Linked DNA regions of Rhodopseudomonas sp. BAL398. The protein of the gene in region 1 interacts with the protein of each later gene in a pairwise test. Links are inferred from orthologs where the notes say so. Each region holds a gene or a part of one and is shown on either strand. Other genes may lie near its edges.

Evidence for each region.
Region 2: the proteins of RBJ75_RS06680 (region 1) and grpE interact in binary tests that used the Escherichia coli proteins (3 or more experiments, as listed by UniProt). The link is inferred for Rhodopseudomonas sp. BAL398 from one-to-one orthologs.

What each region holds. Positions count from the first base shown.
Region 1 is NZ_CP133111.1:1,392,926-1,409,214, reverse strand. Bases 8,621-11,530 are described here. They hold RBJ75_RS06680 (Nramp family divalent metal transporter), read left to right. Parts: upstream 8,621-9,342; coding sequence 9,343-10,719; downstream 10,720-11,530. Other genes in these bases: RBJ75_RS06670 (arginyltransferase), read right to left, coding at 11,365-11,530; RBJ75_RS06675 (GNAT family N-acetyltransferase), read right to left, coding at 10,720-11,259; RBJ75_RS06685 (MFS transporter), read right to left, coding at 8,621-9,104. Outside these bases: RBJ75_RS06715 (hypothetical protein), read right to left, coding at 1-196; RBJ75_RS06710 (hypothetical protein), read right to left, coding at 260-463; RBJ75_RS06705 (vitamin B12-dependent ribonucleotide reductase), read right to left, coding at 818-4,579; RBJ75_RS06700 (DMT family transporter), read left to right, coding at 5,385-6,284; RBJ75_RS06695 (hypothetical protein), read right to left, coding at 6,304-6,495; RBJ75_RS06690 (multidrug effflux MFS transporter), read right to left, coding at 6,554-7,771; more of RBJ75_RS06685, read right to left, coding at 7,851-8,620; more of RBJ75_RS06670, read right to left, coding at 11,531-12,141; RBJ75_RS06665 (RDD family protein), read right to left, coding at 12,204-12,737; hemB (porphobilinogen synthase), read right to left, coding at 12,852-13,901; RBJ75_RS06655 (DUF6163 family protein), read left to right, coding at 14,164-14,628; RBJ75_RS06650 (AMP-binding protein), read left to right, coding at 14,707-16,272. UniProt on the Escherichia coli protein: H(+)-stimulated, divalent metal cation uptake system. Involved in manganese and iron uptake. Can also transport cadmium, cobalt, zinc and to a lesser extent nickel and copper. Involved in response to reactive oxygen.
Region 2 is NZ_CP133111.1:4,299,565-4,313,634, reverse strand. The notes cover bases 63-2,963. They hold grpE (nucleotide exchange factor GrpE), read right to left. Parts: upstream 1,866-2,963; coding sequence 1,260-1,865; downstream 63-1,259. Other genes in these bases: hrcA (heat-inducible transcriptional repressor HrcA), read right to left, coding at 1,962-2,963; RBJ75_RS20360 (hypothetical protein), read left to right, coding at 303-1,244. Outside these bases: more of hrcA, read right to left, coding at 2,964-3,050; rph (ribonuclease PH), read left to right, coding at 3,205-3,924; rdgB (RdgB/HAM1 family non-canonical purine NTP pyrophosphatase), read left to right, coding at 3,974-4,600; radical SAM family heme chaperone HemW, read left to right, coding at 4,695-5,852; RBJ75_RS20330 (penicillin-binding protein activator), read right to left, coding at 6,009-7,205; rsmI (16S rRNA (cytidine(1402)-2'-O)-methyltransferase), read left to right, coding at 7,387-8,337; RBJ75_RS20320 (YraN family protein), read left to right, coding at 8,324-8,731; gshB (glutathione synthase), read left to right, coding at 8,787-9,728; RBJ75_RS20310 (sensor domain-containing diguanylate cyclase), read right to left, coding at 9,749-10,807; RBJ75_RS20300 (hypothetical protein), read left to right, coding at 12,658-13,134; RBJ75_RS20295 (ATP-binding protein), read left to right, coding at 13,240-14,070. UniProt on the Escherichia coli protein: Participates actively in the response to hyperosmotic and heat shock by preventing the aggregation of stress-denatured proteins, in association with DnaK and GrpE. It is the nucleotide exchange factor for DnaK and may function as a thermosensor.

The DNA.
Region 1 (16,289 bases):
ATTTAGGCAAATCGTTCCATGTCGTGTTCTTGTATCCATCTGATTCACTTGCGATCCACTTTTCAAATTTGGCGAGATCTAACTTGCGGGCCGCTAAACGCGCCTTTCTGAGCACGTTCGAAAGTACGGTGCTGTCGGCAAGAAGGTCACTTTGGATCTCGCGGACGATGGAGTTGCCGAATAATCTCTGAAGCATGATCTCTCCATGTGTTTGCAGACTTGAACAAAAGTGGGGGAGCAACGGGTGCCCCCCACTTTCTTACTTCTGCCGATTGTATGGAGACTGATTGGTTGGCTTCAGCGAGATGCGCTCTTGCGAGGCGCGATTGCGCACGGCGTTTTCAGTCCGTCCAAGATGGAGACCGATTACGCGAGTCGGCGTATTGTGCTTCGCTTCCTGCCGAAGCTGTTCGACTTCGGCGGGCTTCCAATCGTTGCCGGAGTTGCGGGTATACTTTGGCATAGACGTTGCTCCTTCGCGCCAGATGGCGCTGGAAAACGTTGAAGCTCCGCTAGACGCCGGACGACCGAATCGCTTAACTGCTCATGCGACTGAGAGGAAGCGATTGCTTTCTCGGTGCCCCCGTAAGTACTTCAACTGTGCTTCACGGGTTCCAATGCCGAGGTTAGCGCCTCGGCATTGGTGTTTTTGGGTCTGGACGAATCATTGGTCTATTAGCTCACAATATATCGCTGATCACCCTTTGTTCGATGTCGGAACCTGGTTTTTTGACTTTTCCCCAGCGTTTCGCTCTCTGAGGAAGGCCGCCGCTCGCTTTGCTTTAAGCGAGCGGCGGCCTTCCTCATTACTTTTTGCTCAGCTACACCCCGTCGTGCTGCCGCACGTATCGCACTTCATGCAGGTCCCGTTACGGACCAGCGTGAAATTCCCGCACTCTCCGCACGAATCTCCCTCGTAGCCGCGTGCTTTGGCTTCGGCGCGGCGGGTGGCTTTGGTGGCGGCGGGTTGGGCCTGGGCGGCGCCGGTGCGGCTCCATTGCAGGGCTTCCAACTTTTCGGTCGGCGACAGATCGTGGTCGGCTTCCTGCTTCAGCGCGGTGACGCCTTCGACCTGGTCGGCGACGCGGGCCGAGGAGGCGACCGAGGTGAGGCCACCGCGATTGGTCTCGGGGGCGGAGCCCGTGGCCGGGGCGGGGGCCGCGGGGCGGGCGTCGGCGCGCATCACCACCAGATTGTCGGTGCGCGAGCGGGTCAGGCCCTTCGACAGGTACTTGTTGCTCGGCACCTCCGGCGACTTGCCTTCGGCGACGCCCTTGCCGAGCGCGTCGAAATGCGTCTCGGTCGGATCGACATGGGCGAGGTCGAAGCGGCCCATATAGCTCACAGCGAGTTCGCGGAACACGTAGTCCAGGATCGAGGTGGCGTATTTGATCGAATCATTGCCCTGCACGGGACCCGCCGGCTCGAAGCGGGTGAAGGTGAAGGCGTCGACATATTCCTCCAGCGGCACGCCATATTGCAGGCCCAGCGACACCGCGATGGCGAAGTTGTTGATGAAGGAGCGCAGCGCCGCGCCTTCCTTGTGCATGTCGATGAAGATCTCGCCGATCCGGCCGTCATCATATTCGCCGGTGCGCAGATAGACCTTGTGGCCGCCGACCACGGCCTTTTGCGTATAGCCCTTGCGGCGGTCCGGCATCTTCTCGCGTTCGCGCATCACCACGATGCGCTCGACCAGCCGCTCCACCACCTTTTCGGACAGCGCCGCGGTGCGGGCCGCCATCGGCTTCTCCATGAAGGCGTCGATGCCGTCCTCGTCCTCGTCGTCGTCGCTGATCAGCTGCGAGTTCAGGGGCTGCGACAGTTTCGAGCCGTCGCGATACAGCGCGTTGGCCTTCAAGGCCAGCTTCCACGACAGCAGATAGGCGGATTTGCAATCCTCCACCGTGGCGTCGTTGGGCATGTTGATGGTCTTGGAGATCGCCCCCGAGATGAAGGGCTGCGCCGCCGCCATCATGCGGATGTGGCTTTCGACCGACAGATAGCGCTTGCCGACCTTGCCGCAGGGATTGGCGCAGTCGAACACGCTGTAATGCTCGGGCTTGAGATGCGGCGCGCCCTCGATGGTCATGGCGCCGCAGATGTGGATGTTGGCGGCTTCGATCTCGCGCTTGGAGAAGCCGATCGCGGCCAGCAGGTCGAAATTCGGTGCCGCGATCGCTTCGGGGTCGAGCTTCAGCGCGTCATGCAGGAAATTTTCGCCAAAAGTCCATTTGTTGAAGGCGAATTTGATGTCGAAGGCGGTCGGCAGCGCGGCCTCGGCCTTCTTCAGCGCCTCGTCGGTAAAGCCCTTGGCCTTCAGTGTCGCGACATTGATGGCCGGGGCATTGCTGAGCGAGCCATGGCCGACCGCATAGGCCTCGATCTCGGCGATCTGGTGTTCCGGATAGCCGAGGATGCGCAGAGCGGCGGGCACCGCGCGGTTGATGATCTTCCAATAGCCGCCACCGGCGAGCTTCTTGAACTTCACCAGCGCGAAATCGGGCTCGATGCCGGTGGTGTCGCAATCCATGACGAGGCCGATGGTGCCGGTCGGGGCGACCACCGTGGTCTGGGCGTTGCGATAGCCGTGCAATTCGCCGAGTTCGAGCGCCTGGTCCCAGGCATATTTGGCGCGCTCGACGGCGTCGGGCAGCGGGCAGGACAGCTGGTCGAGCGGCTCCGGCGACACCGCCAGCGCCTCATAGCCGCGGGATTCGCCATGCGCGGCGCGGCGATGATTGCGGATCACGCGCAGCATATGGCTGGCGTTCTTCTTGTAGCCGGGGAACGGGCCGAGCTCCTTGGCCATCTCGGCCGAGGTGGCGTAGCTGGTGCCGGTCATGATCGCCGACAGCGCGCCGCACAGCGCGCGGCCTTCCTTGGAGTCGTAGGACAGACCCATGGTCATCAGCAGCCCGCCGATATTGGCGAAGCCGAGGCCCAAAGTGCGGAATTCGTACGACAGCTCCGCGATCTGCTTGGACGGAAACTGCGCCATCATGACGGAGATTTCCAGCACCACGGTCCACAGCCGGCACAGATGTTCATAGGCGCCGATGTCGAACACATTGGCGGTGGTGTCGTAGAAGGTCAGCAGATTGGCCGAGGCCAGATTGCAGGCGGTGTCATCCAGGAACATGTATTCCGAGCACGGATTGCTGGCGCGGATGTCGCCCGAGGCCTTGCAGGTGTGCCAGTCATTCATCGTGGTGTTGAAGTGCAGGCCGGGATCGGCCGACGCCCAGGCGGCGTAGCCGATCTTCTCCCACAGGTCGCGGGCCTTGATCGTCTTCATCACCTTCTTGTTGGTGCGGCCGATCAGATCCCAGTCGCCATCGGTTTCCACCGCGCGGAGGAAATCATCCTTCAGCGACACGGAGTTGTTGGAGTTCTGGCCCGACACGGTGAGGTAGGCCTCGGAATCCCAGTCGGTGTCGTAGGTCGGGAAGTCGATTTCCTTGTAGCCCTGCTTGGCGAACTGGATGACGCGCTTGATCATCGCGTCCTGCACCAGCGCGCGGCGCGCCAGCTTGACCTCGCGGCGCAGCGCCGGATTCTTCTCGGGATCGAAGCAATCGTCGCCGGAGCCCTCGCAATTGACGCAGGCGCGCATCACCGCCTTGAGGTGCTTCTGGTTGATCTTGGAGCCGGTCACCATCGCGGCGACCTTCTGCTCTTCCTTCACCTTCCAGTCGATATAGGTCTCGATATCCGGATGGTCGGCGTCGACCACCACCATCTTGGCGGCGCGGCGCGTGGTGCCGCCCGACTTGATGGCGCCGGCGGCGCGGTCGCCGATCTTCAGGAAGCTCATCAGGCCGCTGGATTTGCCGCCGCCGGACAGCCGCTCGCCTTCGCCGCGCAGCCGCGAGAAGTTGGAGCCGGTGCCGGAGCCGTATTTGAACAAGCGCGCCTCGCGGACCCACAGATCCATGATGCCGCCCTCATTGACGAGGTCGTCCTCGATGCCCTGGATGAAGCAGGCATGCGGCTGCGGGTGCTCATAAGAGGATTTCGACTTGGTCAGCTTGCCGGTCTTCCAGTCGACATAGAAATGGCCCTGGCCGGGGCCGTCGACGCCGTAAGCCCAGTGCAGTCCGGTGTTGAACCATTGCGGCGAATTCGGCGCGACCATCTGCTTGGCCAGCATGTAGCGCAGCTCGTCATGGAAGGCGTGGGCGTCCTCCTCGGAGGTGAAGTAGCTGCCCTTCCAGCCCCAATAGGTCCAGCAGCCGGCGAGGCGATCGAACACCTGCTTGGACGACAATTCGCTGACAAAGCGCTCCTTCTCCGGCAGATGCGCCAGCGCCTCGGTGTCGGGGACCGAGCGCCACAGCCAGGACGGTACGGTCTCTTCCTCGACCTTCTTCAAGCGCGCGGCGACGCCGGCCTTGCGGAAATATTTCTGCGCCAGCACGTCGGAGGCGACCTGCGACCAGGAATCGGGCACCTCGACGTTCTCAAGGCGGAACACCACCGAGCCATCGGGATTGCGAATCTCGCTGGTCGTCATCCGAAACTGGATCTCGGCATAGGGTGACTGGCCGTCCTTGGTGTAGCGCCGTTCGATCTTCATCTCGTGCCCCATTCATAGATCGGACCCGCATCATATGCGGCCCGCTGAGTTCAAATTCGCGAACGCCTGTTCGCGGCTCTGACCGGTATTCCGGCCCTGTTTCTCTTCTGGCGCACGCCCGCCCGAGCTTGGCTCGGGGTGTCCGGGGACATGCTGCTCAACGCCTTGCACGCGTTTTGGAGCCGTTACCCGGCTCACTTTTGTCGGCTCAAACACTCCGTTTCGCGGCGACGACAAGCCCACACTCCGTTGCCGCGACGGCTCACGGAGTTGGCTTGTTTGCTACCCTTCTGGGAACGTCCGGCGGGACCCAAAACAACCCGCGTTGGACGCACCAAAACTAGGCCGACTCCATCGCACCCGTCAAGAACTAGTGCGACTTTCTGAATCAAATACTAAATATGGTGGAAAGTGCGGGAAAACAGGGGGCCTGGCCGCGTCCTGATGTGGCCAAGTATCGGTGAGTCCTCATGGAATCGGAAGCGCAAAAAATCCGCAAAGCCGGTTCCAAACCGACCTACACCCGCTGTTCACAGGCAGGTATTTTTTCGTCGCGCGGGGTTGCCAAGGAGCGACTCAGGCGGGCGAGGCGGCGGTATCGTTTTCCGGGAAGGACGGCGGCGGCCAGACATGGCGGAACGGCGCGTTTTTCCATGGCAATGGCGGCGAGTCGGGCCTGCCAAGACGACCGGGCGGCGACTCGCCGGTTCGGGCGGTGGAGCAAACGGCGCCCAACGATTCGTTTTCGGGTGGTGCGCGGATCTCAATACCGGCATGATGCGCAGGTTCCTCGCACCGGCTTCCCATGACAGATCAACACATGCCACGCGCGCGAGCGCCAATTGCGCCCGCCGGTCTGGCGTTCCTGGCCATCACCTCGGTCGCCTGGGGGCTGAACTGGCCGGTGATGAAAGAGATTCTCACCGAGTGGCCGCCCATGTCGGCGCGCGGGCTGACCGGGGTCGCCGGCGGCGCGCTGCTCGCCATCCTGGCGCTGGCGCGGGGGCAGAGCCTGCGCGTGCCGCGCGGGCAATGGGGCAGGTTGCTGCTGTCGTCGTTCCTCAACGTCACCACCTGGATGACGCTGATGGGGATCGCGCTGCTGTATCTGCCGGCCTCCGAGGCCGCGGTGATCGCCTATACGATGCCGGTGTGGGCCTCGCTGCTGGCCTGGCTGATGCTCGGCGAGCGGATGTCGCTGACGCGAGCGCTGGCAATGCTGATGGCGTTCGCCGGCATCGCGGCGCTGATGGGCGGCAACGGCATGGCCGCCAGCATGGCGAAGCTGCCGGGCATCATCATGGTGCTGGTTGGGGCGTTTGCCTTCGCGCTCGGCACCGTCACCGCCAAGCGGCTGCCGCTGAACCTGCCGCTGATTTCCTCCAGCGCGCTGCAGATCGGGATCGGCTGCGTCCCGGTGGCGCTGGCCGGGCTGATATTCGAAAGTCCGCGGATCGCGGCGCTGTCGGCGATGGGCTGGGCGCTGATGGCCTATATGACCCTGGTGCAGTTCTGCATCGCCTATGTCTGCTGGTTCGCCGCCCTCGCAAGGCTGCCGGCCGCGGTGGCGGCGATCGGAACGATGGCGGTGCCGGTGATCGGTGTGGTGGCCTCGGCGATCGCGCTGCACGAGCCTCTGGGCTGGGGCCAGCTCGTCGCCTTGCTGTTCACGCTGGCGGGCGTCGTTCTGGCAACGCGGTCGTGACGCAGCTCAACTCGCTCAGCTATTTGGCAGCTGGGTGGACGGCCGATTGCGGCACCACATAGGCGCCGAGCTTCGGCTTCAGCGAGCCGGCATAGAACGACAACCCGCCGACCAGCACCAGGGCGATCAGATAGATCACATAGGCTTGCGGCGGCTTCATCGCCCACCGCACAAAGCCGCGCACCGTTCCGTCGCCGTTTTCGTCTGCCATGGCGGCGTTCTGCGCGAAAATCGTCGGCAAGGAAAGCGGGAAAATCGAAGGGCTCGGATTATGCCGCGCGACGCCGCATGGCGTAGAGCAGCAGCGCCAACGTGCAGCCGCCGGCCAGCACCAGCCCGAGCCCGGTCATCGCGTCGGGATGGATGACGGCAGCCAGCCACACGCCGACCGCGGCGCCCATCATCTGCCAGAAGCCCAGCAAGGCGGAGGCGGCGCCGGCCTTGTCGCCGAACGGCGACAGCGCCTGCGCGGTGCCAAGCGGATTGACGATCCCCATCCCCAGCAGGAAAAGCGAGACCGCCGCCAGGAACGGCAGGAAGCGACCGTCGACCAGCGCCACCAGCAGGATCGCGCCGGCACCGGCCACGGCCAGCCACAGCCCGGCCTGGATGGCGCGGTCGAGCCCGAAGCGCGGCGCCAGCCTTGTCGCCAGCATGCCGGCGCCGAACACGATCAGCACGGTGCCGGCGAAGAACAGGCCGAGCGCGATCGGGGTGAAGCGCAGCCCCTCGATCAGCACCCGCGGCGCTGCCGAGAACATTGCGAACAGCCCGCCCATGACCAGGCCGACGGTGGCGGCCGGCACCAGGAATCGGCGGTCGGTGGCGAGGCCGTAATAGGCGCGGGTGATCGCCACAGGATTGAGCGCGATCCGCGTTGAGCGATGGGTCTCGCCGAGCACCGCCGCATAGCCGCATGCTGCGACCGCGGCGAACAGCGCGACAAAGACGAATTCCGCGCGCCAGCCGAAATAATGATCGAGCGCGCCGCCCAGCAGCGGCGAGAAGCCGGGCGCCGCCGCCATCGCGATCATGATCAACGCCATGGCGCGGCCAAGTGCCGGGCCGCTGAACAGGTCGCGGGCGATCGCCCGCGACAGCACCGAGGTGGCGCAAGCGCCGGCGGCCTGGATCACCCGGCCGATCAGCAACCCGGTGAGATCGCTCGCCAGGCCGCACCAGATGCTGCCGGCAATGAAGATGACAAAGCCGGCCAATACCGGGACACGGCGGCCGTAGCGATCCGAGATCGGGCCGACCGCGAGCTGTCCGAGCGCGAACACCGCCAGGAACACCGTGATCGAGGCGGTGACGGACGCGGTCGAGACCTGCAGCGACGCCGCTATTTGCGGCAGCGACGGCAGCAGGATGTTGGTGGCCAGTGTTCCCATCGCCGCCAGCGCAGCCAGAACCGCGATTTGCAACGGGATCGAGCCAGCCTGCACGGGGGAGGCTGCTACGGTCGGGGGTATGGCCTGGTCGGTCATGCTCTGGCTCCGCTGATAAGATGATGTACATCATCTAATCAGCGTTCGTAAAGACCGACGTTGCCGCGCGACCGGGCGTTCAGGCGCCGCGCGGCAGCGCCATTGCGCCGACCGCGGCCGGCTGCTCGATCAGGCTGACCGCCGGCGACAGCAGGATCACCAGCGCCTGGGCGGCGAAGCCGACCACTGCCAGATAGAGACAGATCTCGGCGCCCCACAGGCCTCCGACCAGGGCACCGAGCCCGGCGCCGACCGGCCGCGCGCCATAGCTCATGATGTTGATCGCCGAGACCCGGCCGAGCAGGGAAGGCGGCGTCACCGCCTGGCGCAGCGTGGTGGTGCTGATCACCCACAGGATCGGCCCGACCCCGAGCAGGAAGAAACTCAGCGCCGCCAGCGCCGGCAAGGGGATCAGCGTGGTCAGCGCCATCACCAAAGCGGCGACGAAGCCGGTGACCGGGCCGAGCCCGACCACGGTGCCGAAGGCCAGCCGCCGCATCACCCGTGTCGCCAGCAGCGCGCCCACCACCATGCCGGCGCCATACATCGACAGCGTGACGCCGATCCCGGTCGCCGACAGGCCGAGGCGGCGCACCGCATAGGGCACGAACACGGCGAGGATCAGAAACGACGCGGTGTTGAAGATCAGCTGGGTGACGAAAACCGGCCGCAGCAGCGGATGGTGGGCCACGAATGCTGCGCCCTCGACGATGTCGCGCCACGGATGGCGCGGCGGCACGGGTTCACGCGCCGGTTCGGCGATGCCGGCGAGCAGCCCCACCGCGATGATCGACAGCGCGGCGGCGACGCCGAAGGCCGGCGCGGCGCCGAGCCATCCGACCAGCATGCCGCCGAGCGCCGGGCCACCGGCAAAGGCAATGGTGCGTGCCAGTTCGATCCGGGCGTTGGCGGCGGCCAGCGAGCGCTCCGGCACCAAAGCGGGCACCAAAGCCGGCGACGCGACGCTGTAGACCACCGTGCCGCACACCGCGACAAAGCCGAGCAGCGCCAGCAGCGGCAGCGTCAGCGCGCCGAGCCCGATCAGCACCAGCACCGTCAGCAGCGCCGCAGCCCGCAACGCCTCGGCGCCGGCCATCAGCCAGCGCCGCGCGATCCGGTCGGCGAGCAGGCCGGCCGGAATCGCAAACAGCACGAAGGGCAGGGTCAGCGCGGTCTGCAGCAGGCCGGTTTGGGCCTCGCCGACCCCGAGCAGCAGCACCGCGACGATCGGCGCCGCCGCCAGCGCGATCTGCTCGGCCGATTGCGCCGCCAGATTGGACCAGGCGAGCCGCGCGAAGCCGGGCGGCAACAGGTCGGGAGGCGTCGGCGTCATGGCTGGGTCCTGGATTGCATTCAAGCCACCATGGCTACCGATCGGCGGGGACAGCCACCCGTTTTCCGGGAACACGGGAGCACCGGAAAAACGCGCGCTTGGCGCGTCACATCAAAGCGCTGGGCTATGTCCTTGATCTAAAGTTAAAGAAGGCGCGGCCCGGAACTGATGTGCAAATTCTGCATTCTGCACATGCAAATTAGTTGCATTAAGCCAAGACTTCATTCAGATTGCGAAAATGGACGCGAAAACCCGGACTTTGGACCCTGAATCGCCGCCGCAGCCTGCTGAGCGCCCGCCCGGCGGGTGGCGTAGCGATCGGGGAGTGCCGTCGCTGGCGGATATGTTCGGCTCGGTGCCGACGGTTCGGAACGGATCATTCTGGCGCAAGCTGGTCGCGTTTCTGGGGCCGGGCTATCTGATCGCGGTCGGCTATATGGACCCCGGCAATTGGGCCACCTCGCTCGCTGGCGGCTCGAAATTCGGCTACGCGCTGCTCACCGTCGCGCTGTTGTCCAACATCATGGCGATCGTGCTGCAGTCCTTGTGCACACGACTCGGCGTCGGCGCCGGGCGCGACCTCGCCCAGGCCTGCCGCGACGCCTATCCGCGCTGGACCTCGTGGCCGCTGTGGATCTCGGCGGAAATCGCCATCACCGCCACCGACCTGGCCGAAGTGATCGGCACCGCGATCGGGCTCAATCTGCTGTTCGGAATTCCGCTCGAGATCGGCGTCATCATCACCGCCGCCGACGTGTTCCTGATCCTGGCGCTGCAGGCCTTCGGCTTTCGCTGGATCGAGGCCTTCGTGGTGGCGCTGCTCGGCGTGATCGCGGCGTGTTTTGCGGTCCAGATCGCGATGGCGGATCCGAATTGGGGCGCGGTGCTGCGCGGCTTCGCACCGACCACGCAGATCGTCACCAATCCGGCGATGCTCTATCTCGCGCTGGGGATCATCGGCGCCACGGTGATGCCGCATAATCTGTATCTGCATTCCGGTCTGGTGCAGACCCGCGGCTATGGCGACAGCATTCCGGAAAAGCGCGAGGCGATCAAATTCGCCAATATCGACTCGGCGATCGCGCTGTGTCTGGCGCTCGTCATCAACGCCTCGATCCTGATTCTGGCGGCCGCGACCTTCCACGTCGCCGGCAAGACCGACGTCGCCGAGCTCGATCAGGCCCACGCCTTCCTGGCACCGTTGCTCGGCTCGGCGCTGGCGCCGACGTTGTTCGGCATCGCGCTGCTGGCCTGCGGGCTGAACTCCACCATCACCGCGACGCTGGCCGGGCAGATCGTGATGGAGGGCTTTATCAACATCAAGGTCGCGCCATGGCTGCGGCGGATGATCACCCGGATGATCGCGATCGTGCCGGCGGTGGGCGTGACGATCTGGGCCGGCGAGAAAGCCACCGGGCAATTGCTGATCCTCAGCCAGGTGGTGCTCAGCCTGCAATTGCCATTTGCTATCGTGCCGCTGGTGATGTTCACCGCCAGCCGCGACAAGATGGGCGTGTTCGTGGCGCCGCGCTGGGTCACCGCTGCGGCGGCGGTGATTGCCGTCATCATCATCGCGCTGAATGCGAAGCTGGTTCACGACTACTTTATCGGCTGATCAGGCGGGCAGGTCCCGAACCATGAAGCGGGCGTCGGCGCCGTAGCTGGCGAGCTTGTCCCGCAAGGCGTCCTGCGCCGCGACGCGAAAGCCCAGATGCGCCCAGAATGGCTGCGAGCCGTTGATCGCGATCAGGCTGGCGTTTTGCAAGCCCGCCTGCGTGGCCAGCATCAGAAGTTCGCGAACGATCCTGGACGCGGCCTGGCGGCCCTGGGCTTGCGGCAAAAATGCAATGTCGTGGATGTAATAGGTCGACGGCTGGGTGGGGAGCGGCGCGATCAATTGGTTCAGCTTGGGCGGGTCGGCGTAGCGCCATGGGTGGCTGACGACGTAGCCGTAGCGCTGATCCGCGCTTTCCAGCACATGACATCCGCCGGGACACAGCGCCAAACGTTCGGCAAACACGCTTTGGTCTTCGGGGTAGTCGCGATGGACGCGGTCGGCGATCGCCTGGACAGCGGCAAGATCGACCGCCTGCATCGGGCGCCACACGAATTCGGCGCTGCTGGTCGTCGTGGCGGTGCTGCCGGGGGCGGACATGATAGCAATCTTTCGGGCTGGTGGGACGACGGAGCGCGGCACGATCTGGATAGCAGCATGATCGACGAGGTTTTGGCGATCAGCTTTTGCGATCAGCCTTGGCGATCAATCTTGCGGTTCGGTCTCGGTGCCGCCATCGGCGTCGACCCGCAGCCAGCCTGACGGGGCGAGCCGCTGCTGCGGCAGATAGCGGCCCTTGTAGTCCATCTTGGCGGAGCCTTCGATCCAGTAGCCGAGATAGACGTAAGGCAGGCCGAGCCGGCGGGCGCGGGCGATGTGGTCGAGGATCATGAAGGTGCCGAGCGAGCGGGCCTGCTCGGACGGTTCGAAGAACGAATACACCATCGACAGCCCGTCATTGAGCACGTCGGTCAGCGCCACCGCGATCAGCTCGCCGCCGCGGCCGGTGATGCCGGTGTCGATATTGCGCTTGCGATATTCGATGATCCGGGTCTCGACATGGCTGTCCTCGACCATCATCGCGTAGTCCAGCACGGTCATGTCGGCCATGCCGCCGTCACGGTGGCGCTGGTCGAGATAGGCGCGGAACACGGAATATTGCTCCGAGGTCGGCACCGCGCTGCGCAGCTCGCCGACGATGTCGGCATTGCGGGTCAGGTTCTTGCGCAGATTGCGCGAGGTGCGGAATTCGTCGGCGATGACCCGGACCGAGACGCAGGCGCGGCACTGGTCGCAGGCCGGCCGATAGGCGATCGACTGGCTGCGCCGGAATCCGCCATGGGTCAAAAGGTCGTTGAGCTCGCCGGCCTTGTTGCCGACCAGATGGGTGAACACCTTGCGCTCGTGCCGCCCGGGCAGATACGGGCAGGGCGAGGGCGCCGTCAGGTAGAATTGCGGTGTGTCGCGCGAGTGTTGGGTCACGTTTGGTCCGTCAACCTCCAGCCGGGCACAGCATCGCCCCGCGAATCGCGGCGGTCAATCGCTCAGTACGACCGGACCGGCTGGGGCTGGGGCGAGGCATTGATCACCACGGTTCCCAGAACGATGTCATGCAGCAGCCGGCGGCGGCCGTTGAACAGGCCGACCAGCAGCACGAACGGAGACAGCATCGAGATCGACAGCCAAAACAGCACCGCATGGACAGCGCCGAGCACGAAATAGGCAGGTTCAGCGGTGCGCGTATGCATCTCCAGCCCCATCACCCGCATCCCGATCGTCGCCGAATAGGGCCCGCCGAGCGTCGCGCCGTAATAGACCACCGCCCAGATCACCGAGGCGGGCGATACCAGCCAGAACAGCGTCCAGCCCAGCCCCAGCGTCACCACTCCGAACACCGCGATGAACACCACCGCCAGGATCACCGGGAGCGACAGCACCACCAGGTCGATCAGGAACGAAAACACCCGCTTGGTGAGTACGCCCTGGAACAACTCCGGCTCCAGCCGCGGATCGAACGGAAGCGGCCGGTCAAAGGCATCCTCGCCACGCCAGCCGTCACGCAGACCATCATCAGCCATGGTTGTGTTCCCTTCGAAGACCATATCCGGCTCGACATGGCGACGGCGGCGGGCCGTTGCAAGCCCGCCGCCGATGACTTCGAAGCAATCAAAACCGTCGGGCGAGGCCCGCCATCAGGCCAGCGTGCGCAGCTTTTCGGCGGCCTGCGGGGCGAAATAGGTCAGCACGCCGTCGGCGCCGGCGCGCTTGAAGCCGATCAGGCTTTCCATCATCGCCCGCTCGCCGTCGATCCAGCCATTGGCGGCGGCGCCGGCGATCATCGCGTATTCGCCCGACACCTGATAGGCGAAGGTCGGCACCGAGAAGGTGTCCTTGACCCTTCGGATGATGTCCAGATAGGGCATGCCGGGCTTCACCATCACCATGTCGGCGCCCTCGGCGAGGTCGAGCTCGACCTCCCGCAGCGCCTCGTCGGAATTGGCGCTGTCCATCTGATAGGTGCGCTTGTCGCCGGTCAGCGCCTTGGAGGAGCCGATGGCGTCGCGGAACGGGCCGTAGAACGCCGAGGCGTATTTCGCCGCATAGGCCATGATCTGGACGTCGAGGAAGCCGGCCTCATCGAGCGCGGCGCGGATCGCGCCGACCCGGCCGTCCATCATGTCCGACGGCGCGATGATGTCGCAGCCGGCCTGGGCCTGCACCAGCGATTGCCGCACCAGCACCTCGACCGATTCGTCGTTGAGGATCTTGCCGTTGGCGATCAGCCCGTCATGGCCGTGGCTGGTGAAGGGATCCAGCGCCACGTCGCACAGCACGCCGAGATCGGGGAATTCCTTCTTGATGGCGCGCACCGTCTGGCACACCAGATTGTCGGCATTGGTGGCTTCGGTGCCGAACTCGTCGCGCAACGACGGCTCGGTGAAGGGGAATAGCGCGATGCAGGGGATGTCCAATTTCATCGCCCGCTCGGCGTCGCGCACGATCTGGTCGACGCTGAGCCGTTCGACCCCGGGCATCGAGGCGACCTGCACGCGCTGATTGTGGCCGTCGATGACGAACATCGGCCAGATCAGATCGTCGGTGGTCAGGACGTTTTCGCGGATCAGCCGCCGCGCCCATTCCGATTTGCGGTTGCGCCGGGGGCGGACCACCAGGTCAAGCGCCGGTGCGGCGGCGGGCCGCGTGTCTCGCAATTCGATGGGACGCCCGAATTTGATCGCCATGGTGCCAACACTCCTCGCAGGCCGTCTATTTTGACTCATTCCAGCTAGCACTTTGTCAGTGTCGCGTCACCGTGGTCTTGATTTGGCGCAACTGTCGATTGTCGGCCGATCACAGTTCGGCGACCGCAGCTCCACGATCCCAGCTCGACGACTGGCTGCCGGTGCCGATCCGGCGGATTGTTCTGGGTGATTGATTTCGCCGTCCCGCCGGGCCAAGACTCCGCGATGCTTTCACAAATCACCCCGACGGGCCAAAAAACCCATGTCTGAGACCCCATCGCGCGAACAGACGCCGCGGGACCATGCGGTTTCGGTGGCGGCGATCTCGACGGCGCGCGCCGACACCCATGACAATGACTGGACCCGGCGGCTGGTGCTGTTCCTGCGGGTGATGGCGGCGCTGTCCTTGATCAAGGGGCTGTTCCATTGGGCGCAGATCACCGGCTTCGTCGGCGGCGAGGACGATGCCTTTGAAGGTCAGGCGATGGCCTGGCAGACCGCCACGGTGTATTTCGCGGTGATCGAACTGGTCGCGGCTGTCGGGTTGTGGCTGGCGACGCCATGGGGCGCGGTGGTCTGGCTGACGGCCGTGGTGTCGATGGCGGTGATCGAATTGATGTTTCCGGCGATCTATGGCGGCAGCCTGATCGTCGTGTCGCTGGAAGCGCTGCTGCTGGCGGCGTATCTGGCGCTGGCTTGGATGGCAGCGCGCGAACGGCCGCCATAGCCGTCGATTGTCATCGATCGACATCGGGTTTCTGCCGAAGCCTCCGCAAGAAGGCCGGCGACAAAGGGGGGATACAATATGAATGCCTATCACAGCGGTGGAACGGGCGGCAGCCTGATCGTCAACGCGGTGGCGCGCTTCGGCGACCGGCCGGCGCTGGCCGATGGCCGTCTGCGCTGGAGCTACCGTCAATTCGGCGTGGCGGTCGGCCGTTTCATCACCTTGTTTCGCGGCATCGGGCTGAACAAGGGCGACGCCGTGTCGATCCTGTCCGGCAACCGCGCCGAATCCTGGGCGGCGATTTCGGCCGCGATGGTGATGGGGCTGCGCTACACGCCGCTGCACCCGATGGCCGCCGAGGACGATCACGCCTTCATCATCGAGGACGCAGAAATCGACGCGCTGATCGTGGAAAGCGGCAAATTCGCCGCGCGCGGCCTCGCCATCCGCGGCCGCGTGCCCGGCCTGAAGCATCTGTTGTCGTTCGGCGCGGTCGACGGCGCGCGCGACCTGCTGGACGGCTTCGACAAGGTCGAAGCTGCGCCTCTGGTGGACGAAAGCTCAACCTCCGAGATCGCCTGGCTGGCCTATACGGGCGGCACCACCGGCCGCTCCAAGGGCGTAATGATCCCGCATCGGGCGCTGACCACGATGGCGGTGCTGCTCTATTCGGACTGGGATTGGCCGGCCGAGATCCGTTTTATCGCCGCCACCCCGATCAGCCATGCCGCCGGCGTCACGGTCTATCCGGTGATGATGCGCGGCGGCTTCGTTCGGCTGGTGCAGGGCTTCGAGGCGGAGGCCTATTGCGCCGTGGTCGCCGAGGAGAAGATCACCGCGGCGTTCCTGGTGCCGACCCTGATCTACGCGCTGATCGACGCGCCGCAGATCCGCGCCAGATACGATCTGTCCTCGCTCGACATGATCGTCTATGGCGCCGCGCCGATGTCGCCGGACCGGCTGCGCGAGGGCATGGCGATCTTCGGCAAGATCTTCGTGCAGCTCTACGGCCAGACCGAAGCGCCGCAGGTCATCACTTCGATGCGCAAGGTCGATCATAATGATTCAAAGCCGGGCCGGCTGGGCTCCTGCGGACGGCCCAATCCGCTGGTCGACGTCAAGCTGTTCGATTCCGAGATGCGTGAGGTCGGCATCGGCGAGCCCGGCGAAATCTGCGTCCGCGGCACGCTGGTGATGGATGGCTACTGGAAGCGCCCCGAGGCCACCGCGGAGGCATTTCGCGGCGGCTGGCTGCACACCGGCGATGTCGCGGTGAAAGACGACGAGGGCTATCTCTATATCGTCGACCGCACCAAGGACATGATCATCTCCGGCGGTTTCAACATCTATCCGCGCGAGGTCGAGGACGCGCTGATGGCGCATCACGCGGTGGCCTCCGCCGCGGTGATCGGCGTGCCCGACGACAAATGGGGCGAGGCGGTGAAGGCCTTCGTGGTGCTGAAAGCCGGCGCCAACAACGACGCCGCCGAATTGCAGGCGCATGTGAAGCACAAGCGCGGCGCGCCGTGGTCGCCGAAGACGATCGATTTCGTCGAGGCCATTCCGGTGACCGGGCTCGGCAAGATCGACCGCAAGGTGTTGCGGGCGCCGTATTGGGAAAACCGCACGCGCGGCGTCGCGTAAACGGACGTCGCGCCGGG
Region 2 (14,070 bases), 2.9 Mb from region 1 along the record:
TATAGGAGGGGGGGTGAGGCCCGCAAGGACCGTGGCGCGCTTGGTTCACGAAATCATTGCGGGCTGAGCCGGCTCGATCGGCGGCTGGGTCGGCCCGATCGGTTCGATCGGCCGCGACGAGCTTGCCGCGCCGCACCAAAATACACCAGCCCGGAGGCCGACATTCGTGCCAGGCCGCGCTTTCAAAGCTTGATCTGGCACCCCGGTCAGGAAACCATGGGAGTTGCGGCAATCGTATTTGTCGCGAATGACATGCAGATCGCGACCATCGAACGGCCGCAATGCAAACTCAGTAGAAATTCATGAAACACATTGCACGTCTCGTCGCGTTTGTTCTGCTATCCGCCGCCGTCAGCCCGGCCTTCGCCGCCGATCCGACCTATCCGCGCGGCATCCGCGTCGGGATGACGCCGATGGACGGGCTGGTTCCGGCGTCGACCTTTGTCGGCTTCGAGAGCCCGGACAATGGCGTCAAAGTGTTGCTGGCGGAGCTGCCTGCGAAGGCCTTCGCCGAAGTGGAGGAGGCCTCCAAGGCGGCTCCTGCCGATGCCGGCGCGGTCAAGCCGCAGAGCATCGCAACCGCCGCCGGCCCGGGCTATTATTCCGCGGAGGACGGCAAGGCCGGCCCCGACAAAGTCCGCCGCTACTCCTTGATCGTGTCGGGCGGCAAAACGTTTTCCGGCTATGTCGCGGTGCAGATCGCCGATTCCGAGACCAAGACCTATTCGGAAGACGCCGTGAAGCGGATGTTCGCCACCGTGGCGGTGCGCCAGCAGGTTCCTGTCGCCGAGCAGCTGGCGCTGATGCCGTTCAAGGTCAGCGAGTTGAGCGGGTTCAAGACGGTGCGGACATTGGCGCCCGGGGCGGCGCTGCTGCTGGCCGACGGCGATGACGAAACCGGCGTCGAGGCCGCGCCGTTCATAGTGCTGGGCCTGATCGGCTCGGCGCCGGAAAGATCGGAGGATCGCGGCCGGTTCGCACAGCAATCGGCGGGCCTCATCCCCGGCCTGCGCGAGGGCCGCATTACGATGTCCGAGCCGGTGCGGATCGACGGTGCCCCCGGCTACGAGACCCGGATCGACGCCGTCAGCGGCAAGGACAACACCCCGGTTCGGGTGGTGCAATGGCTGCGATTCGGCGGCGGCAACGTCGCGATCCGGATTATCGCCAGTTCGCCGCGGGACCAGTGGTCGAAGGCGTTCCCGCGGTTTCGAGCGGTGCGCGACGGCCTAGAGCCGCGCTGACCCAGGCTGCTGAAATCAGGCCTCGGTATCGGTCGTCGGTGCCGGCTTCGGCCCGCCTTTCGACACCGCCACGAGAGCGGGACGCAACACGCGCTCGCCGAGGGTGAAACCGGCCTGCACGACCTGCACCACGGTGCCGGGCGGAACCGTGGAATCCGGGACCTCATACATCGCCTGCTGGAAGTTCGGATCGAACTTCTCGCCCTGCGGATTGAATTTCTTGACGCCGTTCTTTTCCAGCGCATTGAGCATCGACCGCTCGGTCAATTCGACGCCCTCCATCAGGGCTTTCAGGCCCGGATCGGCCGAAGCCTTGGCTTCCGCCGGCACCGCGTCGAGCGCGCGCTGCAGATTGTCGGCGATGTCGACGACGTCGCGCGCAAATGCAGCGATGCCGTAGGTCCGGGCGTCGGCCACCTCGCGCGCGGTGCGCTTGCGCAGATTTTCCATCTCGGCCAGCGTTCGCAACATCTTGTCACGGGCTTCGGCGGCCTCGCGGACCAGCGCTTCGTTCGCCCCTTCTTCCGGATCGTCCGGCATGATGTACGGCTTGGAGACCACCGGCTCGGCAGCCTGCGCCGCCTGCTCGAGGTTTTCCTTCTGTCCGTTGGAATCGGTCATCACGCTACCTTCTGAAAATTGATCTCGATCGATGGGGTGGGCTTGCCGGGATATCGTGTTTGCGCTGCCAAAATCAAGCGCGGCGGGCGTCCGGGCTCAGCCGCCGAGCATCTGGCTGACGATCCGGGCGGCGTAATCCACCATCGGGATCACCCGCGCGTAATTGAGCCTGGTCGGCCCGATCACGCCCAGAACGCCGACGATATGCCCGGCGCCGTCACTATAGGGCGCGATGATGGTGGAGGAGCCGGACAGCGAGAACAGCTTGTTCTCCGAGCCGATGAAAATTCGCACCCCCTCGGCGCGCTCGGCGCGGCCGAGCAGATCAATGACGCCGCGCTTGGTCTCGAGGTCGTCGAATAACAGCCGCACCCGTTCGAGATCGTCGAGCGCATGGAGATCCTCGAGCAGATTGGCGTGGCCGCGCACGATCAGCTGGCGGTCGTCGGTGTCGCCGCCGGACCAGCTGGCGATGCCGGCGGCGATCACCTTCTGGGTCAGTTGATCGAGTTCGGCGCGGTCCTGCGTCAGCATGGTCTCGAGTTCGAGCCGAGCCTCCGCCAAGGTGCGGCCGCGGATTCGCGCATTGAGGAAATTCGAAGCCTCGGTCAGCGCCGAGGACGGCACGCCCGGCGGCAGCATCAGCACCCGGTTCTCGACCTGACCGTCCTCGGCCACCAGCACCACCAGCGCGCGCTCCGGCTCGAGCCGGACGAATTCGATGTGTTTGAGCCGTGAATTGGATTTCGCGGTCAGCACCACCGCCGCCGCCCGGGTCAGGCCGGACAAGCGCGTCAGCGCCTCGCCGAGCGCCGCCTCGACCGACTGCGCCTTGCCGACCGAATTGAGCTGGGCCTGGATCGATTGCCGCTCCGGCTCGGTCAGATCGCCGACCTGCATCAGCGCGTCGACGAAGAATCGCAGGCCAAGCTCGGTCGGCAGCCGGCCGGCGGAGGTGTGCGGCGCATAGATCAGGCCGAGCTGCTCGAGATCCGACATCACATTGCGCACCGAGGCCGGCGACAGCGGCACCGTGATCAGGCGCGAGATGTTGCGCGAACCAACCGGCTCGCCGGTGGCCAGATAGCTCTCGACGATCTGCCGGAAGATCTCTCGCGACCGCTCGTTGAGCTGCGCCAGCCCGGCATTCGGGGCGATCAGGCCGATGTGTTCGTGATGAGCCAAGGAGAACCTCCGTGAAGCTGCTAATTTGTCGATGCCGGGGTCCGGTTACAAGCAGGCATTACGCCGATTGCCGGCCGCGGCCCTTGCCGCTGCGGCGCTGGCCCCCTAAAAGCACCGCGAGATCAGCTTTTCCTGTATTTTCGGAGGATTCCCCATGCGGCCAAGCCGCCGTGCGCCAGACGAATTGCGCGCCGTATCGCTGGAACGCGGTGTCGTCAAATATGCCGAGGGCTCCTGCATGGTGAAATTCGGCGACACCCATGTGCTGGTCACCGCTACCCTGGAAGAGCGGCTGCCGCCGTGGCTGAAGGGGCAGGGCCGCGGCTGGGTCACCGCCGAATACGGCATGCTGCCGCGCGCCACGCTGGAACGCACCCGTCGCGAGGCCGCCGCCGGCAAGCAGAACGGCCGCACCGTGGAAATTCAGCGGCTGATCGGCCGCTCGCTGCGCGCGACGCTGGATCTCGAAGCGCTCGGCGAGCGCCAGATCACCGTCGATTGCGACGTGATCCAGGCTGACGGCGGCACCCGCACCGCCTCGATCACCGGCGCCTGGGTGGCTTTGGCCGACTGCATCGCCTGGATGAAGAGCCGCAACATGCTCAAGGGCACCGGCAATGTGATTCGCGACAATGTCGCGGCGATCTCCTGCGGCATCTACAACGGTACTCCAGTACTGGATCTGGATTATGCCGAGGATTCCGAGGCCGATACCGACGCCAATTTCGTCATGACCGGCGATGGCCGTATCATCGAGGTCCAGGGAACCGCCGAAAAGGTACCGTTTTCGCAGGACGAGTTCCTGGCGCTGATGGCGCTGGCGAAAAAGGGCGTGGCCCGGCTGGTCGATCTGCAGAAAATGGCGGTGGCGTGAGCCATCCTTGTCGCGCCGTTCCACCGCAACCTGCTAGCCTGGGCTGATCATGTATCGTCGAATCAGCGGCAAGCTCGTGATCGCGACCCATAATCCCGGCAAGCTCGCCGAGATGCGCGAATTGCTGGCGCCTTACGGCATCGAGGCCATCTCGGCCGGCGAGCTCGGCCTCGCCGAGCCCGACGAGACCGGCGACAGTTTCCGCAGCAATGCGGCGATCAAGGCGCAGGCCGCCGCCAAGGCATCGCAACTGCCTGCCTTCGCTGATGATTCCGGCCTGGTGGTGGATGCGCTCGACGGCGCGCCGGGGATCTATTCGGCGCGCTGGGCCGGCGAGACCAAGGATTTTGGCGCCGCGATGATGCGGATCGAACGGCTGCTGCAGGAGCGCGGCGCCACCAAGCCGGGGCAGCGCAGCGCGCATTTCGTCTCGGCGCTGTGCGTCGCCTGGCCAGATGGCCATGTCGAGGAAGTCGAGGGACGGGTCGAAGGAACCTTGGTCTGGCCGCCGCGCGGCACCGCCGGCTTCGGTTATGATCCGACCTTCCTGCCCGACGGCCATGATCGCACCTTCGGCGAGATGACCAGCATCGAAAAGCACGGCCTGCCGCCGCTTGGGCTCGGCCTGTCGCACCGCGCCCGCGCCTTCGTCAAACTGGCGGAGATCTGCCTGTGAGCGGCGCCTTTTACAATTCGTCATGCCCGGCCTCGTGCCGGGCATCCACGCCTTGGCGGCGACCAAGGCGTGGATGGCCGGGACAAGCCCGGCCATGACAAATTCACCCGACACCGCCTTCGGCGTCTATATCCACTGGCCGTTCTGCCTGTCGAAATGCCCCTATTGCGATTTCAACAGCCACGTTCGCCATGCCCCGATCGACGAGGAGCGCTTTGCCCGCGCCTTCGCCCGCGAGATCGAGACCACCGCTGCGCGCACGCCGGGACGCGAAGTATCCTCGATCTTCCTCGGCGGCGGCACGCCGTCGCTGATGCAGCCGAAAACCGTCGGCGCGATTCTCGACGCGATCGGCAAGCATTGGCGCATCGCGCCCGATGCTGAGATCTCGCTGGAAGCCAATCCGACCAGCGTCGAGGCGACGAGGTTTCGCGGCTATCGCGCCGCCGGCGTCAACCGGGTCTCGCTCGGCGTCCAGGCGCTCGACGACGCCTCGCTGAAAGCGCTCGGGCGCCTGCACAGCGCGCGCGAGGCGATGGACGCGGTCGCGATCGCGCGTAGCGTATTCGATCGCTATTCATTCGACCTGATCTATGCCCGTCCCGACCAGACTCCGGCGATGTGGGAAGCCGAATTGCGCCAGGCGATCGGGCAGGCGGCCGAACATCTGTCGCTGTATCAGCTGACCATCGAGGCCGAGACGCCGTTCTTCGCGCTGCACCGGGCCGGCAAATTGAAGATCCCGGACGAGGCCACCGCGCGGGTGCTTTACGACGTGACGCAGGACGTCTGCGCCGAACTCGGGCTGCCATCCTACGAGATCTCCAATCACGCCCGGCCGGGTGCGGCCTGCAAACACAATCTGGTCTATTGGCGCGGCCAGGAATATGCCGGGATCGGCCCCGGCGCCCATGGCCGGCTCGATATCAATGGCGCGCGCCACGCCATCGCCACCGAGAAACGGCCCGAAGCCTGGCTGATGCGGGTCGAGGCCGGCGGTCATGGCGTCATCGTCGACGATGTTCTCAACAGCGAAGAGCGGGCCGACGAATTCCTGCTGATGGGGCTGCGACTGGCCGAGGGCATCGATCCGCGGCGCTATCAGGCGCTGAGCGGCCGCGCACTCGATCCGGCCCGGATCGCGGTGCTGCGTGACGAAGGCGCGATCGTGGTCGACAGCAATGGCCGGCTGCGGGTGACGCAATCCGGCTTCCCGGTGCTCGACGCGGTGGTGGCTGACCTGGCGGCCTGAGCAGCGTTATATCAACGGTCGTTGCCTCTCGTTCGTCGTGCCCGGCCTTGTGCCGGGCGTCCACGCCTTGACAGCAATGCCGGATCAAAGACGTGGATGGCCGGGACAAGCCCGGCCATGACCAAATTGATGAGTCAACGGCAAAGTGCGTTGGTATTACGCCCCGAAACTCTTCGGCGAACCGGCCGCAGCCTGGGCGCCGCCAGTCTCCACGCGCATCACCGCCAGGCCACGCTCATTGGTGCCGTCGTTACGGAACCGGAACAGGCCGTCGATGCCGGCAAAGCCCGACGGATTGGTCAGCACTTCGGGCGCAAATCGCTTGGTACCCTGGGTTCGGGCCAAGGCCGCGACCAGCGCGACCGCGTCATAGGCCAGCGTCGCGGTGCGCACCGGGTCCTGACCGTATTTGGCGCGGTAGCGCGCCGAAAAGGCGCGGAAACCGGATGGATCCGGCGCCGCATAGAGGCCGCCCTGCAAGGCCGGCGCAGCCAGCACCCGCGGATTGTCCCACAAGCCGGTGCCGAGCAATTGCACCCGCTTAAGATTAGCGCCGCTGGCAGTCAACTGATCGGTCACCGAGACCAGCGCGTCGCCGTCATCGGCCAGCAACAGCGAATCCGCGCTGCCGAGCGCCTGTGCGACATTGCGCACCGGGCCGGCGCGGTCGGCACCGTATTTTTCGAAAGCCACGACCCGGCCGCCCTTGCGGGCGACGGCCTGCTTGAAGGCGGCCTCGACCACGGAGCCATAGGCATTGGCCGGCAACAATGCCGCGAATGAGCGCTTCCCGATGCTGGACGCATAGGTGACGATCCGGTTGACGTCTGATTCCGGCAGGAAACTCAACAGATAGACGCCGCGACCGGCGACGCTCGAATCGGTGGAAAACGCGATCATCGGCACCCCGCGCGTCCGCGCCAATTGGGCGGCGGCCGGCACCGAGGCCGCGAATAGCGGTCCGAGAATGATCTCGGCGCCCTCGTCGAGCACCTGCTGGGCACCGGCCTGGGCGCCCTGCGGATTGCCGGCGTCGTCCTTGATCAGCAGCTGGATATCGGGATTCTGGAACTCGGCCAGCGCCATCTCGGCGGCATTTTTCATCGATTGCGCCGCAACGCCGGCATTTCCCGGCGCCGACAGCGGCAGAAGCAGCCCGACCTTGACCTTGCCGTTGCCGACCGAGAGCGGCTGCTGCGCGGGCGCTGGCGCGGCTTCCTGACTGAACGGACCGGTGAAGGACTGCTGGACCCCGGCGCAGGCGCCGAGCAGCGGCGCGCCAAGGATGAGCCCGACGGCCGTCCGACGCGTCGTTCGCAGGCCTTGCGCTTTCGGATCGTGCGAATTCACCATGGCTTCTCTTGCATCGGCCAACCCGTGGTCGGCCCGGTTTTCAACCCCCGAGAATCCGGAGATGGTTTTCGACGTCACCAAAATATCGGCGAATGATTAACCAAAACAAAAGTTTACGCTTCCGGGCCCAATCGCGCAATTCCGCTGTGCGCTTTTGTGGAAATCCTTCTAGATTGCGCCGATGCGAACCAAACCTGCCATCTCCCCGACTGCGGAGCCCACGGCGCCCGCCCGGACATTCCTGGTCGCCGGCCACGTGCTGTCCGCCCCGCGCGCGGCGCCAGGCCTGCATCTGGTGGCAACCCCGATCGGCAATCTCGGCGACATCACCCTGCGCGCGCTCGAGACCCTGGCCGGGGTCGATGTCATCGCCTGCGAAGACACCCGAATCACCCATCGGCTGACCGAACGATACGGCATCGCGGCGATGCTGAAACCCTATCACGAACACAACGCCACAATGGCGCGGCCGAAGATCCTGGAGAAGCTGGCGCAGGGCGGCTCGGTCGCGCTGGTGTCGGACGCCGGCACGCCGCTGATTTCCGATCCCGGCTTCAAGCTGGTGCGCGAAGTCTGCGCCGCCGGGCATCAGGTGATCGCGTTGCCGGGGCCGTCCTCGGTGCTGACCGCGCTGGCGGTGGCGGCGTTGCCGACCGACCGGTTCTTCTTCGACGGATTTCTGCCCTCCAAGCAGGGCGCCCGCCGCGCCCGGCTGACCGAATTGGCACGAATCGACGCCACGCTGGTGCTGTTCGAATCCGGCAACCGGATCGAGAAGAGCCTGCATGACCTGGCCGAGATCATGGGCGAGCGCGAGGCGGCGGTCTGCCGCGAACTCACCAAGCTGCATGAAGAGGTGCGGCGCGGTCCGATCGCCGAATTGGCGCAGGGTGCCGCGGCGCTCGAGACCCGCGGCGAATTCGTCGTGGTGATCGGCCCCCCGGCGGTCGATGCCGGGATGGCGCCCGATCAACTTGACGAATTGCTGCGCGCGGCCTTGAAGCATAACAGCGTCAAGGACGCGGTGGCGCAAACCGTCGAAGCGTCGGGACTGCCACGCCGCGAGATCTATGCCCGTGCGCTCGAATTGACCAGACTGGGCGAAGCCGAGGACGGCGATGGCGAAGGCTAGGAAACAGTCAGCAATGCCGCCGCGCGCCGCAGCTCCGGAACGCGTCGCCGCCTTTCGCACCGGCCTGTCCGCCGAAGCCCGCGCCGCGGCGCATCTGTTGGCGGACGGCTATCGCATTCTGGCGCAGCGCTTCAAGACCCGCTATGGCGAGATCGACCTGGTGGCACAGCGCCACAATCTGGTGGCCTTCGTCGAGGTCAAGGCCCGCGCCCGGCTCGACGACGCCGCCTATGCGGTGACGCCGCGCCAGCAACAACGCATCATCGACGCCGCCCGCGCCTGGCTGATGGCGCATCCCGAACATGCCGATTGCGAGCTGCGATTCGACGCGCTGCTGATCGCGCCGAACCACGCCCCCCGCCATCTCCCCGCGGCCTTCGACGCCAGCAGCTGACGCCGATCACCGCCGCATCGCCTTCCCCCATCATCAAGAACCCCGGATATCCAGCATGACATTGAAGGTCGCCGTCCAGATGGACCCCATCGCGCGAATCAACATTCGCGGCGATTCGACATTCGCGCTGTTGCTGGAGGCACAGAAGCGCGGTCACGCGCTGTCCTATCTGACGCCCGACAAATTATCGCTGCGCGGCAACGACGTCGTCGCCAATGTCCAGCCGCTCAGCGTGCGCGACGAGCTGGGCGACCACTTTACCCTCGGCGAAACGGTGCGCACCGACATGCGCGGCTTCGACGTGGTGCTGCTACGCCAGGATCCGCCGTTCGACCTCGCTTACATCACCAGCACGCATCTGCTGGAGCGGATCCATCCCGAGACCTTGGTGGTCAACAATCCGGCCAGTGTCCGCAACGCGCCGGAAAAGATCTTCGTGATGGACTTCGCCGACCTGATGCCGCCGACGCTGATCAGCCGCGACCTCGAGGAGATCAATTCGTTTCGTGCCGAGCACGGCGCGGTGGTGATGAAGCCGCTGCACGGCCATGGCGGCGCCGCGGTGTTCCGGGTGCTGCCGCAGGACATGAATTTCGGCTCGCTCTACGACATGTTCTCGGTGACATTCCGCGAACCCTGGGTGATCCAGCGCTTTCTTCCCGAGGTCAAGCATGGCGACAAGCGCATCATCCTGGTCGACGGCGAATTCGCCGGCGCCGTGAACCGCGTGCCGGCGCAGGACGATCTGCGTTCCAACATGGTGCGCGGCGGGGCAGCGGCTGCGACCGACCTCAGCCCGCGCGAACGCGAGATCTGCGCCCGGCTCGGGCCGCATCTGCGCGAGCGCGGTTTGCTGTTCGTCGGCATCGACGTCATCGACGGCCATCTGACGGAGATCAACGTCACCTCGCCGACCGGGATCCGCGCCATCGCCAAGCTCGGCGGCCCCGATGTCGCGGCGATGATCTGGGACGTGATCGAAACCAAGCGAAGATGAGCGCTCCGCCGTTTCCACGCTCAGGCGCGGACCGACGCCGGTCCGCTCCTGGGCGGCGTCACGACAGGCGCGAACGTCCTGCCCGTTCCGGGCTTGTGAATCCGGAAGGTGTTGCGGCCGGCGGCTTTGGCGGCGTAGAGCGCTGCGTCCGCCATCATGAACAATTGGTCGGGTGTGCAGCCGTCCACCAGCGCGATGCCGACAGACACGCCGAGCTGAAGCCGGTGGCCGTGCAAGGCGATCGGCGAGCGCATCTTCTCGACGATGGCGCGGGCGGCTTCGGAAATGTCCGCGAATTGCAGACGGGCGCCGAGAATCACCGCGAATTCATCGCCGCCGATTCGCGCCACCAGCCTGGCGTCACCGCAGGCGCTGCGAATGCGTTGCCCGGCCTGCTTCAGGCATTCGTCGCCGACGGCGTGACCGAAGCTGTCATTGACCGCCTTGAACTCGTCGAGATCGATCAACAATAGCGCGCCGAACGGCTTGCCGGCGTCCGCGTTGGGATCGAGTTCTTCCAGTAGCACGGATTGAAACCGGCTGCGGTTCGCCAGCCCGGTGACCGCATCGACCTCGGCGAGATAGCGATTGCGGTCGGCGAGAATCTTCTCGTCGGTGATGTCCTGCTTGATGCCGAAGATGCGGACCGCGACGCCGTCCACGGATTCCACGCTGGCGGTGATCCGGATCCAGCGCCGGTTGCCCTTGACGGTCACGATCTCGGTATCGAGGCTGAAGCCGCTGCATTGCTCGATGGCGATGCTGCGCCGCTTGTGCAGTTCCCTGGCGGAGTCGTCCGGATAGCATTTCAGCATTTCGCCGCGTTCGAGCTCCGATCCACGCGGAAGATCGAAAATGTCATAGACCACGTCGGTCCACACCAGCGTCTCGTCGGGCAGGGTGCACTCCCACACGCCGATTCGTGCAGCGGCCGAGGCGCGATCGAAAATCTTCCGGCTATGGGCGAGCAACGCGGTCTGTTCGCGCAGCTTCTCCGCCTGATCCTGCAGCTGTGCCCGCAAGGCGGCGATCACCTCGGCGTCGCTGGAAACCGGTGGCTGGTCAGATTGATCGGACATGGATTTGAATCGAGCCAGCAAGAAAGACCGGGACTAAGCCTGCATAGTGAATCTTTAAGATTTAATGTCGAGGCAAGGTATTTAGGTGTCGTCAAGCGCCGCCTTCCACGTCTCCCAAACGACGCGGGACGGACGACTGTTCCTGAATTGTTCTTGCGAGACCCGGCGCCTTGGGATAATTTCGCCGCAGCGGAGCATAGCATGGTCCAGCGCGTTTCCACCGTGGCGTTTGAAGGCATCGAGGCAAGGACCGTCGATGTGCAGGTCCAGGTATCTCCGGGCCTGCCGGCCTTCGCGGTCGTCGGCCTCGCCGACAAGGCGGTGTCGGAAGCGCGCGAACGGGTTCGTTCGGCGCTGATCGCCTCCGGTCTGGCGCTGCCGGCGCGACGCATCACCGTCAATCTGGCCCCGGCCGACCTGCCAAAGGAAGGCAGCCATTACGACCTGCCGATCGCACTCGGGCTGATGGCGGCGATCGGCGCGATTCCGGCGGATGCGTTGGCGGGCTTCACCGTGCTCGGCGAATTGGGGCTCGACGGCTCGATCGCGCCGGTGGCCGGCGTGCTGCCGGCGGCGATTGCCGCCAATGCCCGCGATGAGGGGCTCATCTGTCCCGCCAGCTGCGGCTCGGAAGCGGCCTGGGCCAGTCCCGACATCCAGATCATCGCGGCCAATTCGCTGATCCAGATCGCCAACCACTTCAAGGGCACGCAACTGCTCGGCCGGCCGCAGCCGCGCGTCCATGAGGCGGAGCCCTCGCCGCTCGACCTGCGCGATATCAAAGGCCAGGAAAGCGCCAAGCGCGCGTTGGAGATCGCCGCGGCCGGGGGGCATCATCTGTTGATGATCGGCTCGCCCGGCGCCGGCAAGTCGATGCTGGCCGCGAGGCTTGCCCTCGATCCTGCCGCCGCTGCAGCCCGCCGAATTGCTCGAAGTGTCGATGATCGCCTCGGTCGCGGGCGAGATCCGCGACGGCGCGCTGACCGCGCGGCGGCCATTCCGCGCGCCACATCACTCCGCCAGCATGGCGGCGCTGACCGGCGGCGGCATCCGCGCCCGGCCCGGCGAGGTGTCGCTGGCGCATCAGGGCGTGCTGTTCCTCGACGAGCTGCCGGAATTCGACGCCCGGGTGCTGGATTCGCTGCGCCAGCCGCTGGAGAACGGCGAGGTCGCGGTGTCGCGGGCCAATCATCGCGTCACCTATCCGGCCCGCTTCATGCTGATCGCGGCGATGAATCCCTGCCGCTGCGGCCATGCTTACGAGCCCGGCTATGCCTGCAAGCGCGGCCGGCTGGAACGCTGCAGCGCCGACTACCAGGCGCGGATTTCCGGGCCGCTGATGGACCGCATCGATCTGCGCATCGAAGTCCCGGCGGTGACCGCCGCGGATCTGATCCTGCCGCCGGCGGCGGAAGGTTCGGCCGAGGTCGCGGCCCGCGTCGCCGCGGCGCGCGACATCCAGCGCGCACGCTATCTCGCAGCCGGCCTGCCGCAGATCCGCACCAACGCCGAGGCGCCCGCTTCGGTGCTGGAGACCATCGCGCAGCCGGATCAGGCCGGCCTCAAGCTGCTGCGCGACGCCGCCGAAACCATGCGGCTGTCGGCGCGCGGCTATCATCGTGTCCTTCGCGTCGCCCGCACGCTGGCCGACCTCGCTGGCGCCGACACCATCGGCCGGCTGCATCTGGCCGAGGCGCTGTCCTATCGCGCGCTGGCCGAGGACCTCAAGCGCGCCGCCTGAGCGCGCGTGGTTAACGGCCATCCGCACGTCAACTTCGTGGTAACGACTTTTGTTTACCCTCTGCAAACCATAGGCCTGCGTATCGGGCCGCCATGCAGAGTAACGCGTCATGTTGCGTTTCAAGATTCTCGCCTCGGCCATTCCGTTGCTGATTGCCGGCGTGTTCGCACGCAGCACATTGATGCCCGGCCCCGCGCCCTGCATCGTGCTCGGCGATCATTCGGTCCAGCTCACGTCCTCGGTTTGGCAGGCGCAACGGCGCGTCGGCTTCACCGACGATCCGCGGCTCGCCACTGTTCGGGTTCAGATCGTTGACGATGCCGCCGCCGCGGATTTCGCCGTCACCGACGATTCGGCTGCGACCGACAGCGAGGCCTGCCGGGTCACGGCGGCAACCCGGCTGGTCGCGATCACGGCGCGGTCCAATGCGGCCCCGCTGATCTATCTGACCCGCGACAACAATGCCGATTATCGGGTTTACGTCAGCTCGCAGGCTTTCACCGCGCAGGATGCGGCGGCGCTGGTGGTCGGCGCCGAGGACGCGGACTCGCGGATGACCACCGCCTCGATCGCTGGCGGCTCTTAACGTTCGATCAACCGTATTGGCACGGGCGCCTGCCAAACATTGCGGTGATCAAGCACTTTGCAATGTCGACCCGGCAATGTTGCGGCCGACGGTTGAGGGCCCAGGATGCGACGCGTATTGCGACTCAAATCACGATTGCGCCGAATGGCACGGCGCTATCCCCGGCTCATTTTCACTTTCCGCTCGTTCATCGTGTTCTCCGCCACGTTCGGAGGCGCCTATGGGTTCATCTCCGCCAGTCGGTCGCCGAATTCCGGCTATGATCCCCACGCCTTCGCGATCGGCGCCAGCTTCCTGTTCGCAATGGCCTGCGTCGCGCTGGCGATGCTGAGCATGCGGATGCGCTGGCTGCGCCGGGCGCAGCGCAAACTTGCCTTGCACAACGAAGCGCTGGTGGATCGCAATTGGGAATTGCAGGAAGCCGAGCAACGCGCCCGCGGCCTGTTCGAATCCCAGGGCGACCTGATCGTGCTGCGCGACGGCGACGGCGCCATCACCTTCGTCAACGACGCCTATTGCGCGCTGGCGCAGCGCTCCTGCGCCGACCTGATCGGCAGCCATTTCGCCCTTCCGGTGCTGACCCAAGGCGACGCCAAGCTGGAGCCGAACGGCACCCGGATCCACGACCAGGAGATCCGCACCGCGACCGGCTCGCGCTGGATCGCCTGGCGCGAAGGCCTCACCCGCTCCGATGCCGGGCAACCCGCCGAGTTGCAATGCGTCGGCCGCGACGTCACCGACCGCACCGAGACCGAACGCGCGCTGGCCGAGGCCCGCGACCTGGCCGATGCCGCCAACCGCGCCAAATCCCGATTTCTGGCGATGGCGTCGCACGAGATTCGCACCCCCCTCAACGGCATCATCGGCATGAGCGGTCTGCTGCTCGACACCGCGCTGACCCCGGAGCAGGTCACCTATGCCAAGGCGGTCAAGAGT